4 regions of the Terrabacter sp. P2_E3 genome follow, and region 1 is predicted to be linked to each of the others. Evidence: riboswitches for the same ligand, from Rfam matches in the RefSeq annotation. Region 1 holds a riboswitch; each other region holds the start of a gene.
What was found. A riboswitch is a leader RNA that binds a small molecule or an ion and turns the genes downstream of it on or off. The one in region 1 is predicted to bind S-adenosylmethionine.
Positions count from the first base shown of each region.

Region 2: it holds a riboswitch for S-adenosylmethionine, as region 1 does, so the genes downstream of both, metX (homoserine O-acetyltransferase MetX) here and AC1DW8_RS13660 (putative leader peptide) in region 1, are expected to answer to the same signal.
Region 3: it holds a riboswitch for S-adenosylmethionine, as region 1 does, so the genes downstream of both, AC1DW8_RS01715 (putative leader peptide) here and AC1DW8_RS13660 (putative leader peptide) in region 1, are expected to answer to the same signal.
Region 4: it holds a riboswitch for S-adenosylmethionine, as region 1 does, so the genes downstream of both, AC1DW8_RS20095 (bifunctional o-acetylhomoserine/o-acetylserine sulfhydrylase) here and AC1DW8_RS13660 (putative leader peptide) in region 1, are expected to answer to the same signal.

Region 1 is NZ_JBFUEN010000009.1:256,682-259,883, forward strand. It holds gene AC1DW8_RS13650 (hypothetical protein) at 1-628, opposite strand, end outside; gene AC1DW8_RS13655 (hypothetical protein) at 740-1,039, opposite strand; SAM riboswitch class IV at 1,095-1,207, shown strand; gene AC1DW8_RS13660 (putative leader peptide) at 1,240-1,344, shown strand; gene AC1DW8_RS13665 (cysteine dioxygenase) at 1,455-2,012, shown strand; gene AC1DW8_RS13670 (LLM class flavin-dependent oxidoreductase) at 2,009-3,202, shown strand, end outside.
Region 2 is NZ_JBFUEN010000013.1:78,430-81,631, forward strand. It holds gene AC1DW8_RS17445 (universal stress protein) at 1-213, opposite strand, end outside; gene metX (homoserine O-acetyltransferase MetX) at 378-1,637, opposite strand; SAM riboswitch class IV at 1,653-1,767, opposite strand; gene AC1DW8_RS17455 (DUF4192 family protein) at 1,850-3,202, opposite strand, start outside.
Region 3 is NZ_JBFUEN010000001.1:360,782-363,983, forward strand. It holds gene AC1DW8_RS01705 (amino acid ABC transporter ATP-binding protein) at 1-464, opposite strand, end outside; gene AC1DW8_RS01710 (amino acid ABC transporter permease) at 461-1,540, opposite strand; gene AC1DW8_RS01715 (putative leader peptide) at 1,698-1,781, opposite strand; SAM riboswitch class IV at 1,815-1,927, opposite strand; gene rpsA (30S ribosomal protein S1) at 2,212-3,202, opposite strand, start outside.
Region 4 is NZ_JBFUEN010000019.1:24,611-27,812, forward strand. It holds gene AC1DW8_RS20090 (HNH endonuclease signature motif containing protein) at 1-1,303, opposite strand, end outside; SAM riboswitch class IV at 1,743-1,862, shown strand; gene AC1DW8_RS20095 (bifunctional o-acetylhomoserine/o-acetylserine sulfhydrylase) at 1,952-3,202, shown strand, end outside.

The sequences.
Region 1 (3,202 bases):
CGCCGCTGGCGGCGGCGGCCCCCGCGGCCACCACCGGCGCCAGCGTGCCCGCTCGGTACTCCTCCTTCAGCCGGGCGGCCTCGCGGCGCAGGATGATCGAGGTGAGCGGGAAGCCGATGAGCCCCTGGAGCGCGGCGATGAGGACGGGGAAGACGGCGATGCTCGTCAGGCCGACGCCGAGGGCCGCCTCCTGGACGATGAGGACCGAGATGGTGCCCCCGCTCAAGGCGCCGGTGCCGGCGATCACGAAGTCGAGAGCCTGCGCATAGCCGTCGGCCGCGGAGCCCGTGATCCGAGGCCCGAAGATGAATCCGGCCAGCAGCAGGGCAAGTCCGATGCCGATGACAGTGGCGATGCCGACGAGCAGCGTCTTCCACTGCTTCTTGAAGTCGTCGAGGCTGATCATGGTGCCGAGGTGGACGATGACGAAGCCGACGACGACGCCGGCGAGCGCGAGCAGGCTCGAGCTCGCGAGGAGGTCCTCGGGGAAGACGTCGGTGAGGAAGCCGACGAAGAAGATGATCGAGGCGACGAAGAGCGAGGACAGCAGCGACCTCGTCTTCTTCGCGACGAGGTCGCTCACGGTCCAGACGAGCATGACGATGACGAACGCGAGCACCGGGTTCACAGCGGCCTCATCTTCCTCGTGGTGGCGGGCTGGTCGTCTCCCGATCGTGCCGGGGGAGCGGGCGTGCCGATTCCCCCTCCGTGGGTGATCGGCACCGATCTGCTGACCCCGTCAGCCCTGCTGCCAGGCGGGGTCGCAGGAGAGCTCGACGTTGATCCAGGTGGCCACACTCAGGTGGCGCAGCCGCTCGGTGACGGCCTGACGGGCCGGGTGCTCGATCTCGGGGGGAGGCTTCATCTCGAGCAGCTCGCGCAGCATGGTCCGGACGAAGCCGACCGGGGCCGGGAGCACCATGAGTGACACGACGATGACGAGCACCGGGTCGACCAGTGCTGAGGCGGTGTCCTTGACGTCACCAGCGGGCAGCACCGTCACGACGAGGAACCCGACGGTCCGTGGCCTCGGTGGCATCTCAGGGGGTGGTCGCCCGCTATCCCTACCAAACAGGTATGTTATCTTCTCTGCAGGTCATGAGTTCCAGCGACAAGCCCCGGCTTGCTGGGCGGCAACCCTCCTCCGCGGTGGGGTGCCCCGGGTGAGGACCAGGCGTCGACCCCTCGGTCGACGCAAGCGCGGGCTTGACGAGGGCCCCACGGACACAAGGGTTTCCCGTGACGCACACCACCGAACGGCGATCCCCCGGCCACGCCCTGTGGGCTCACCGCCGCCGGCACGTCGACCTCTCCCGGGTGAGCAGCGCCCTCTGTCGGGGCTGACGACCAGACGACCGCGTGCGCAGCGTCGCCGGCCCCCTTGGGCCCGGCTGTGGCGCGCGGCGTCCCCGTAGTCCGTCTCGACCCACCCTCACACCTTCAGGAGCCTTGCCATGCCTCTGCGCACCCGCCCCGACCGGACCACCGCCCTCACCACGCTCTCTGCGCCCGGCGCCGGGACGCCATCGACGTTCGCACCACGGACCGCCGTCAACCTCGCGGAGACGGCTCGGCGCCTCGCGGGCGACCGTGCCCTCTGGGCCGGCCTCGTCGACTTCGACCCCATCAGCCGCTACTACGCCCGGATCGCCGCCGAGCCCGACCACGAGGCCTGGCTGCTCACCTGGCTCCCCGGCCAAGCGACGGAGTGGCACGACCACGGGCAGAGCGCCGGCTCGTTCGTCGTCCTGCAGGGACAGCTGAGCGAGCGCGTCGCCGATCTGGACGGTCCCGACCGGACCCCGCAGGTCGGTGAGGACGTCGGCCGGCTGCGGCCCGGCCAGCAGCGCACGTTCGGACGTCGCTACGTGCACCACGTGAGCAACGAGGGCCCGGACCCGGCGGTGAGCCTGCACGTGTACTCCCCGCGCCTCACCGAGATGACCACGTACGCGCTCACCGGCACGAACCTCAGGCCGATCGAGCTGCAGCAGAAGGGAGTCGACTGGTGACTGGCCTCACTCCGAACGCCACGCCGATCCACCTCGCCGTCGCCCTCGACGGTGCGGGATGGCACCCGGCAGCGTGGCGCGAGCCTGGTGCGCGGCCGGCCGACCTCCTCACCGCCCGCTACTGGGCCGACCTCACCACCACGGCCGAACGCGGCCTGCTCGACTTCGTGACGATCGAGGACAGTCTCGATCTCCAGTCGGCGGACCCCTTCTCCGACGACGTCGACACGCGCACCGACCAGGTGCGCGGGCGGCTCGACGCCCTCCTCGTCGCGGCCACGGTCGCGCCCCTGACGCGGCACGTCGGCCTCGTCCCGACCGTCACGACGACCCACACCGAGCCGTTCCACGTCTCCAAGGCCGTCGCCACCCTCGACCACGTGAGCCACGGTCGTGCTGGCTGGCGGGTGCAGGTGGGTGGCACACGCGGCGAGACCGGCAACGTCGGTCGTCGCACCCTCCCCCCGATCCGACGGGACCTCGCCTCCAGTCCCGAGGGCCGCGCTGCCGTGCGCGAGCGCTTCGACGAGGCTGCCGACCACGTCGAGGTCGTCCGGCGGCTCTGGGACAGCTGGGAGGACGACGCCGAGATCCGCGACGTCACGACCGGGCGGTTCGTCGACCGGGACCGGCTGCACCATGTCGACTTCGAGGGCCGGCACTTCAGCGTCCGAGGCCCGTCGATCACGCCGCGACCACCACAGGGGCAGCCCGTCGTCACCGCCCTGGCGCACCAGACGATCCCGTACGAGCTGGCGGCCCGGTCGGCGGACGTCGTCTTCGTGACGCCGCACGACGACGAGCAGGCCGCGAGCATCCTCGGCGAGGTCCGAGGGGCAGAGGCGCGGGTCGGGCGCAACGCCCGTCCCCTCACGGTCTTCGCCGACCTCGTCGTGGTCCTGGGGAGCACGACAGACGCAGCCCGGACCCGGCGACGGCGGCTCGACGAGGCCGCGGGGTCGCCCTTGACGTCCGATGCCCACGTCTTCACGGGCACCGCTGCCGACCTCGCGTCGCTCCTGCTCCGTTGGCACGACGTCGGCTACGACGGCTTCCGGCTGCGTCCGGCCGTCGTCATCGACGACCTCGCCGCGGTCGTGGACGAGCTCGTGCCCGCGCTCCAGCGCGCTGGGGCCTTCCGGACGGCATACGACCCCGGCACGCTGCGCGAGCGCCTCGGCCTGCCCGTC
Region 2 (3,202 bases), on a different contig from region 1:
CACCTCGTGCTCCAGGCCCTTCTCCTCGAGCAGCGTCTGCACCCGGGCGAGCTCGCTCTCGAACTGGCTGGCCTCGTTCGCGTCGAAGTCCTTGCCGCCCCGGTGGGAGCTGATGACGACGAGCTTCGCTCCACGCAGGACGCACTCCTCGGCGGCTCGCTTGAGCGCCGCGCGACCTTCCTTGGTGGCGACATAACCAACGACGATGGCCACTTTCCCGGACCTCCTTGGGACGGAAACAACCAGTGCTCGCACCGTACCCGATTACGAGGCGTCCGGCGCGTCCCGCGCGAAGTCTCACCGCGGCGTCGGCGACGCGGACGACGAGCGTGCGACAGCACCGCCTGTCGGCGAACCGCCCCGGCGCGCAGATGGGTTCAGTCGCGGAGTCGTTCGAGCGCGTCCCGTACGATGCGACCCACCTGGTCCTCCTCGATGAGGAAGCCGTCGTGCCCGAACTCCGAGGTGATGTGTGCGCGTCGGGACCCCGGCAGGGCGGCGTGCAGCTCGTCGGAGAGCCGGGGCGGGTAGAGGCGGTCGGTGTCGACCGAGACGATGGTGCACTCGGCGCGGACACGCTCGAGGGCGGCCTCGAGCCCCCCGCGGTCGCGCCCGACGTCGTGCGAGTTCATCGCCTCGGTCAGCACGACGTAGGAGTTGGCGTCGAAGCGCCTGGCCAGCTTGCCCGCGTGGTGGTCGAGGTAGGACTCGACGGCGAACCGGCCGCGGTCTCCGGCGCGCAGCGGGTCCTCACCGAGCTGGGCCTCGCGTCCGAAGCGGGTGCCGAGCTCGGTCTCCGTGCGGTACGTGATGTGGGCGATGCGGCGAGCCAGGCCCAGGCCGGTGTCGGGTCGCGCGTGGCCCTCGTAGTAGTCGCCACCCGCATAGTCTGGGTCGTTGCGGATCGCCAGCAGCTGCGGCTGGCACCAGGCGATCTGGTCGGCGGTCGCGTACGCCGTCGACGCGAGCACGATGCAGCGGTCGACGTCGTCGGGGTGCGTCACGGCCCACTCCACCGCACGCATCCCACCCATCGAGCCGCCGACGACGGCCGCGAGGCGGCGGATGCCGAGCCCGTCGAGGAGGCGTCGCTCGACGGCGACCTGGTCGCGGACCGTGACGTAGGGGAAACGGCTGCCCCAGGGTCGACCGTCGGGCGCGGGGCTCGCGGGGCCGGTGCTGCCCTGGCACCCGCCGAGGACGTTGGACGCGATGACGAACCACCGCTTGGGGTCGACCGGTCCACCGGGCCCGATGAGGGCGTTCCACCAGCCGGGCGAGGCGTGTCCGTCGCCGGCCTCACCGAGGACGTGGCTGTCGCCGGTCAGTGCGTGCTCGACGAGGATGACGTTGTCGCCGGCCTCGTTGAGCCGGCCCCACGTCTCGTAGGCGATGCGGACGTCGGGCAGCACTCCCCCGCGCTCGAGCTCGATGTCACCGACGTGGGCGAACTGCCGCCGCCCGACCGGGTCGCCGTCACGCCAGGCGCCGTCGGGCCGGCGGGGCTCCGGTGCCGTCGGGTCGACGTGGCTCGTCGCCGCACGGTCCCTCGTCGCCGAGTCGCCGGTCTGGCCGGTGCCAGCGGTCCCGGGCCGCGCACGGCGACGGGTGCTCTGCGTCCGGTGGGTGACGGTCATCGGGGTACTCCTCGGTCCTCGCGCTTGCACGCACCCGGGGACGGGGCGGCCTGGTCTTCACCCGGGGCACCCCACCGCGAAGGAGGGTTGCCGACCAGCGAGCCGGGGCTTGTCGCTGGTACTCATGACCTGCTCCAACCATACGCGAGGCCTCGCGGAGAGGCCGCGCGCCGTTCCACGACATGGACGGACGGCGCCGCCGCCGGAGACGCTCAGGCGCACTCCCGTGGCCGGAGGCCGACGTCGAGGGCGTGCCGCAGCAGCCGCCCCAGCCCGTCCTCGGGCTCCAGCTCGAGCGCACGGTCGACCGCGACCCCGGCCCGCGCACCGTCGCCGCACCACCACGCCATCGAGGCGAAGAGGGACAGGACGGGAACCGCATGATCCGCCGGCGTGAGTCGGCAGACCTGCTCGAGGCGGGACAGGACGAGTCGTGGCGTCGCAGCCTCGTCCCACTCCTCCCAGCCGCTCGGGTCGGTGCCGTCACCGAGCCACGACTCGGGAGCCGCGTCGGGCGCTGCGGCGAGGCCGGCCCGAAGGTCGAGCGAGCGCGGTCCGTCCCGGTCAACCGACGCTTCGAGCGCCGCGACGGTCCCCATGGCGTCCAGCTCGTCCAGCACCCGTCGTGCCTCGAAGACGTCGCGCGGCGGCTCGCCATCGTCCTCGTAGTCGTCCTCGTGGTCGTCCTCGTGGTCGTCCTCGTCGCTGTCGTTGTTGTCGTCGCCGGGGTCCTCGTCGTCGGTGTCGTCGTCGTGCCGGTCCGACGACGGCGGCCCCGCAGCCAGCAGCTGCAACAGCGCTCGGAGCGCGTCGGAGTCGCCCTCCTCGAGGCGTTCCTGCACGGGCGTCCCCGACCCCGCCGCGGTGTCGGGGTCGCCCGGGTCCGCACCCGATCCCGGGGAGCGACCGGGCTCGGCGCCGTCGGGTGTCCGGACGCCGGCCGTCTCGTGATCGCCCGCAGCCGGGGCGAGCCGGAGGTCTGGACCGAGCAGCACCCCGAGGAGGGCTGCGAGGTCGTCGGACAGGAAGTCGGCCGAGGCCATCCCGGGGCAGAGCCACGCCACCAGGGCGTCATGGAAGCGCGGGTCACGGAGCGGACCTACGAGGGACGGGAGCCAGTGCTCGACGCCGTACCCCTCGATCTCGCCGTGCAGCACCCCTCCCCAGGCCACGAGGGAGTCGTGGACGAGGAACTGGCGAGCCGTCGGGTCGCCGCCGTCGAGGACCCCGAGCGCCGCGCCGGGTCGGCGCCCCCGTCCTGTGGGTCGACGGCGCCGACCCCGGGCGGGCTTCCGGTCCGTCCGGCTCGCCCGGGCCGGCGTCCTGCTGAGGGAGCCACCGGCTGCCACATAGCGGCGCTGCCAGTCGTCGATCGCGGCGGCAGCGAGGTCGTGCCGGGGCTCCGTGGGGGCGAGCGGCTCGACGAGCCTCGCCAACCCCTCTCGGTCCGCCAGGACGGAGTGCCCGAGCGCCACGTAGCTCGCGACGGCCGGCACGTCCGCCTGCTCCGGGAGGAGCCAGCCCTCCGAGGGGCAGCAGTCGCACCCGACCGAGCGCCAGCGCCC
Region 3 (3,202 bases), on a different contig from region 1:
TGCTGACCACCGGAGAGCTGACGTGGGTAGGCAGCCGCCTTGTCCGCCAGACCGACTCGCTCCAGCAGCGCCCTGGCCTCGACCTCGACCTCGGAGCGCTTGCGGCGCTGCGCCGACACCGGCGCCTCGACGACGTTCTCGAGGACGGTGAGGTGCGGGAAGAGGTTGAACTGCTGGAAGACGAAGCCGATGCGGCTGCGCTGGCGCAGGATGTCGCGCTCGGGCAGCTCGTGGAGGCGGTCACCCACCTGCCGGTAGCCGATGAGCGTCCCGTTGACGCGCACCTGACCCCGGTCGATCTTCTCCAGGTGGTTGATGGTGCGCAGCAGCGTGGACTTGCCCGACCCCGACGGTCCGAGGACGACCGTGACGGTGCCCTCCGCCAGCTCGAGGTCGACGTCGTCGAGCACCCGGTGGGCCCCGAACGACTTCGTGACGCCGCGGAGGTCGACGGCGGCGGTCATCGGGCGACCTCCTCGGGACGACGCGCTGCCTGGGTCGCGATGCCGGCCCACCGGGCCCGGAGCCGCTGGAGCGGTGTGGGCGGCAGCGACCGGGCGCTGCCTCGGGCGAAGTGCCGCTCGACGTAGTACTGCCCGATCGACAGGAGCGTCGTGAGGATGATGTACCAGACCGTCGCCACGAGGAGCAGCGGCACGACCCGGGAGTTGCGGCCGTAGATCACCTGCACCTGGTAGAAGAGCTCCGGGATCGCGAGCACGGAGACGATCGAGGTGCCCTTGAAGAGGCTGATCACCTCGTTGGCGGCGTTGGGCAGGATCGAGCGCATCGCCTGCGGCAGGACGATCCTCGCGAACTGGCGGCGCCGCGGGATGCCGAGCGCCGAGGCCGCCTCGCGTTGCCCCTCGTCGACGGAGAGGATGCCGCCGCGGATGATCTCGGCCGCGTAGGCCGCCTGGTGCAGGGCGAGCCCGAGCACCGCGGCGCCGAGGGCCCCGAAGAGGTCGTTGGTCTCGACGCTGCCGAAGGACGGCCCGAACGGCAGCCCGACGCTGATCGTCTGGTAGAGGTAGGCGATGTTGAACCAGAAGAGCAGCTGGACGATGAGCGGGATCGACCGGAACGCCCAGATGTAGGCCCACGCGACGGTCCGCAGGAACGCGTTGGACGACAGTCGCATGGCCGCGAGGACGAGCCCCAGGGCGAAGCCGGCCACGGTCCCGAGGACGGTGAGCTGGATCGTCGTGCCGAGAGCCCGGATGACGGTCTCGGTGGCGAAGTAGCGACCGAAGGTCGCCCAGTCCCAGCCGGGGTTGGTGACGAGGCCGTTGACGAACATCGCCAGGAGCAGGCCGACGCCGGCGACGCCGACCCACGTCCACGGGTTGCGGCGCGGGACGACGGTGAGGACCGGCCCGCCTCCGGACGGCGGGACCGAGTGGGTTGCCCGCGCCGGGGCGGCCGAGAGGGCGGACGTCGACGCTCCCGCCGTGGGCTCGGCCGGCGAAGGCGGCGAGGACGACGATGACGATGTGGTGGTCGGCGGCGCTGAGCGCCGGACCGTGGAGAGGGATGGCACGTGAGGCTCCTGGAGGGATGGCTCGGGCACCCGTCACCGAACGGGTGGCGGGGAGCGGCGGCGGCCGCGTGGGTGCGTGCTGGCGTCCGGGCCCCCCGGGGTCACCGTTGGGCCGGGCGCCGACCGGCCGGCCGAGGTCTCGGCGGCCAGGACGTCGTCAGGGACGACAGAGCGCGCTGGACACGCGGAGCAGGTCGACGTGGCGGCGGAGCACGAGGTGGGTGCTCGTCGTGCGCGCCATGTCGGCTCCTCGGTCCTGGACCCGACCACTTCGAGTCCGCGCTTGCCGTCGCCTGCTGGCGACGGCCTGGTCCTCACCCGGAGCACCCCGCCGCGGTGGAGGGTTGCTGTCCAGCGAGCCGGGGCTTGGCACTGGAACTCTTGACCTGTCGATGACACTACGAAGCCCGCCGACGCCCCGTCAATCGCCGATATGGGCGCATTCTCCCCTGCTTGGGGCTTCTACCCCGCACCGCCTGTCGAGCGAATTGCCATGTGCCACAACATCATTCGTGTGATCACCGCGATGCTTCGGCCAATCAATTCCTAGTAATTCAGTCGGAAATAAACCTGAAGCCTTCTTGCATCCTGAGACAGCGGACACGAAAGAGCCCCGGACCCACAGGGTCCGGGGCTCTTTCAGAGCGTGTCGCTCCAAGCAGTGACTGGCGTCAGTTGCCCGTCAGCTTCTCACGAAGCGCAGCAAGCGCCTCGTCCGAAGCCAGCGTGCCCTCGACCGGGGCCGGGGCGTTGCGCGGGGCGCGCTCGCTGCGGTCGGCGTCGCCGGCCTCGGCGACGTCACCGGTCGCGGACGAGTACGACGTCGCGGAGCCGGCGTTGGCCGCAGCCTCGGCGTCGGCCTTCGTCGCGGCGTCGACCTGGGCCTTGTGGGCCTCCCAGCGAGCGTGGGCGTCGGCGTACTGACGCTCCCACTTCTCGCGCTGGGCGTCGAAGCCCTCGAGCCACTCGTTCGTCTCCGGGTCGAAGCCCTCGGGGTACTTGTAGTTGCCCTGCTCGTCGTACTCGGCGGCCATGCCGTAGAGGGTCGGGTCGAACTCCGACGCCGCGACGGCCTGGTCGTTGGCCTGCTTGAGCGACAGCGAGATGCGACGACGCTCGAGGTCGATGTCGATGACCTTGACGAAGATCTCGTCGCCGACGTTGACGACCTGCTCCGGCAGCTCCACGTGGCGCTCGGCCAGCTCGGAGATGTGGACGAGGCCCTCGATGCCGTCCTCGACGCGCACGAACGCACCGAAGGGGACGAGCTTGGTGACCTTGCCGGGGACGACCTGGCCGATGGCGTGCGTGCGAGCGAAGTGCTGCCACGGGTCCTCCTGCGTCGCCTTCAGCGACAGGGAGACACGCTCACGGTCCATGTCGACGTCGAGCACCTCGACGGTGACCTCGGTGCCGACCTCGACGACCTCGGACGGGTGGTCGATGTGCTTCCACGACAGCTCCGAGACGTGGACGAGACCGTCGACGCCGCCGAGGTCCACGAACGCACCGAAGTTGACGATGGAGGACACGACGCCCGAACGGACCTGGCCCTTCTGGAGCTCCTTGAGGAACGTCGTGCGCACCTCGGACTGCGTCTGCTCGAGCCAGGCACGGCGCGACAGGACCACGTTGTTGCGGTTCTTGTCGAGCTCGATGATC
Region 4 (3,202 bases), on a different contig from region 1:
TCCAGATGCCGTCGGTCTTGAGGTTGTGGTGGAGGCGGTGTTTGGCGTGGAGGTTGCCGACGCGGGTGGGTCCGGTGGGCCAGGGGGTCTCGTGGTCGAGGTCGCAGCGGGTGGCCGGGACGTGGCAGTCGGGTCCGCGGCAGACCCCGTCGACAGCCTGGACGTGCTCGACCATGGCGCGCGTCGGGCGGTAGCTGCGGGTCGGGCGGGACAGGGCGCGGCCGGTGGGCAGGTCGACGGGCAGGGTGGCCCAGACGGATCCGGGGCGGGTGATGATCTCGCGGGCGTGGGTGGCGGTGACCCAGCCGTGGCCGGGGACCTCGCAGGCGGTGTCGGCCTCGCCGGTGGCGACCTCGAACGGCACGACGATCCACGCCAGCGCCGCCGCCTCACCCGGGATGGTCCCGGGCATGGCTCCGGATGCCGTGCTGGACGCGGTTCCGGACGCGGTTCGGGACGCCTCCCGGGGCGCCGGGTCGACGGCGTTCCCGGATGCTGCGCCCAGTGCCGCATCGACGGCGGGTCCGGGCGCGGCAGGGAGTGCTGCCCCGGGGTGGCCCGGTCGGTGCAGCAGGGCGTCGGTGGCGAGGTCGGCGCGGAGCTGGTCGAGGCTGCGGGCATCGCCCGCGCCGCGCAGCCCCCGGGCGGTGGTGTCGAGGCGGTCCATGACGGCAGCGACGCTCGCGGCGTCGGTGGTCACGGTCAGCCAGCCCATCCCGTCGTCGGTGAGCCGGCCGAACACCCCGCGCCGGGCCCTGGCGTGCGCGTGCCGTTCCTGGGCGCCGCGGGCATCGACCGACGCGACCGCCCGTCGCAGGCGGGCGGTGAAGGTGCGTTGCGGGACTGGCTGCCCGTCCCGGGACGGGGCGAGCACCGCCTGCGCGACCGACGTGACGTCCGCGTCCGGGAGCTGGGCGGTGTCGGAGACGACCTGCAGCGCCCGGTGCAGCGACAGCCGACCGGCGCGCAGCGCACCGAGGACGACCCGGTGCCGGCGGGGTTCGGTGGCCAGCGCCAGCCGGCGGGCGACCTCCCCGGCGCCGACCCCGGTCGCGAGGGCGATCTCCTCGGTGACGACCCGCTCGGGCGAGACCCGCGCGGACACCCGGGCGACGGCCCCGRCCGGGAGGGCGTCGACCTGTTGGGCCTCGATGCCGGCCAGCGCGCCGTACGCGGCGAGCAGGTCGGCCTCGAGGCGCGCCTTGGCGACCTCGAGCGCCTCGATCTCGGCCAGCACCCGCTCCCCGGCCCGCGCCAACCCCTCCAACGCCACCGCTGCAGCCGCGCGCTCACCGGCCGTCACCCGGGCAGCATCACCGGTGCGCCCCTTTCCGCAGGCCACCGCAGCACCCGGAACAGAGGCGAGTGCGGCATCGGCGCGCCAGCGCTCCAGCACCGGTCCCAGCGACCGGGACAGCCGGCCACGGTCGCCCGTCCACGCCACTCGCAGAGTCGTCCAGCACCCACCCCCCGGCACACCGGAGGACTCCACCGGTGACGGCGTGTACGGCACGGTGAGCCTCCTCTCGGTGATCCTTCGATGCATCAAGCAGAACAGGTGTTCGAACGACTTTCAAGAGGTGGACGATCCCCTGTGGACAACGAACCGCTCTGCCCTGCAAGCCATCCCGTCTGATTCGACCCGGCCCTACGCCGGTCTGAGGCCCTCGTCGGAAAGGGCCCGTCCACGATGAGGACACGCCCTCCCACGTGGCGGACACGCATACGTACACTCGCCGGTAGGTCATGAGCGCCAGCGACAAGCCCCGGCTCGCTGGCCGGCAACCCTCCAACCGCGGTGGGGTGCCCCGGGTGAAGACCTGGCCCGTCGACGCCACCCGGCGCTCGGGCAAGCGCGGAGAGCCTCTCTCCCGCACCGACCCGTCGGTGCACGGGGCCCGGTGACACGGGACCCGGTCAGCGACACGACCCAGGAAGAGCAGGACGACCGATGACCGAGCCCAACTGGTCCTTCGAGACCAAGCAGATCCACGCCGGCCAGGCCCCCGACAGTGCCACGGGGGCCCGCGCGCTGCCGATCTACCAGACGACGAGCTACGTCTTCAACGACACCGACCACGCCGCGAACCTCTTCGGGCTCAAGGAGTTCGGCAACATCTACACCCGTCTGATGAACCCGACGACCGACGTCGTCGAGCAGCGGATCGCGGCACTCGAGGGGGGCGTCGGCGCCCTCCTCGTGGCCTCGGGCCAGGCCGCCGAGACGCTCGCCGTGCTCAACATCGCCGAGGCGGGCGACCACGTCGTCGTCTCCCCCAGCCTCTACGGCGGGACGTTCAACCTCTTCAAGCACACGCTGCCGAAGTTCGGCATCGAGGTCGGCTTCGTCGAGGACCCGACGTCGATCGACTCGTGGCGCGCGGCGATCCGCCCCAACACCAAGCTCCTCTTCGGCGAGACCATCGCCAACCCCAAGAGCGAGATCCTCGACATCGAGGCCGTCGCGGCCCTCGCGCACGAGCACGGCGTGCCGCTCGTCGTCGACAACACCCTCGCGACGCCCTACCTCATCCGCCCGATCGAGTGGGGCGCCGACATCGTCGTTCACTCGGCGACGAAGTACCTCGGCGGTCACGGCACCTCGATCGCCGGCGTCATCGTCGACGCCGGCAACTTCGACTTCGGCGCCGACCCGGAGAAGTTCCCCAACTACAACACGCCCGAGGAGAGCTACCACGGGCTCGTCTTCGCCCGCGACCTCGGCGTCGGCAGCCCGCTCGGCGCCAACCTCGCCTTCATCCTCAAGGCCCGCGTCCAGCTGCTGCGCGACCTCGGCCCGGCCGCGTCGCCCTTCAACGCGTTCCTCATCGCCCAGGGCATCGAGACGCTGTCGCTGCGCATCGAGCGCCACCTCGAGAACGCCCACCAGGTCGCTGCCTTTCTCCAGGGTCACGACCAGGTCGAGAAGGTCGTGTGGGCGTCCTTGCCGGACAGCCCGTTCCACGCTCTCGCGGAGAAGTACACGCCGCGTGGCGCCGGCGCCGTGCTCTCGTTCGAGATCGCCGGTGGCCTCGAGGCGGGCAAGAAGTTCGTCGAGGCGCTGACCCTGCACAGCCACGTCGCGAACATCGGCGACGTCCGCTCGCTCGTCATCCACCCGGCCTCGACGACGCACTCCCAGGGCCCCGACGAGGACCGCCTCGCTGCCGGCGTGACGCCGGGCCTCGTGCGCCTCTCGGTC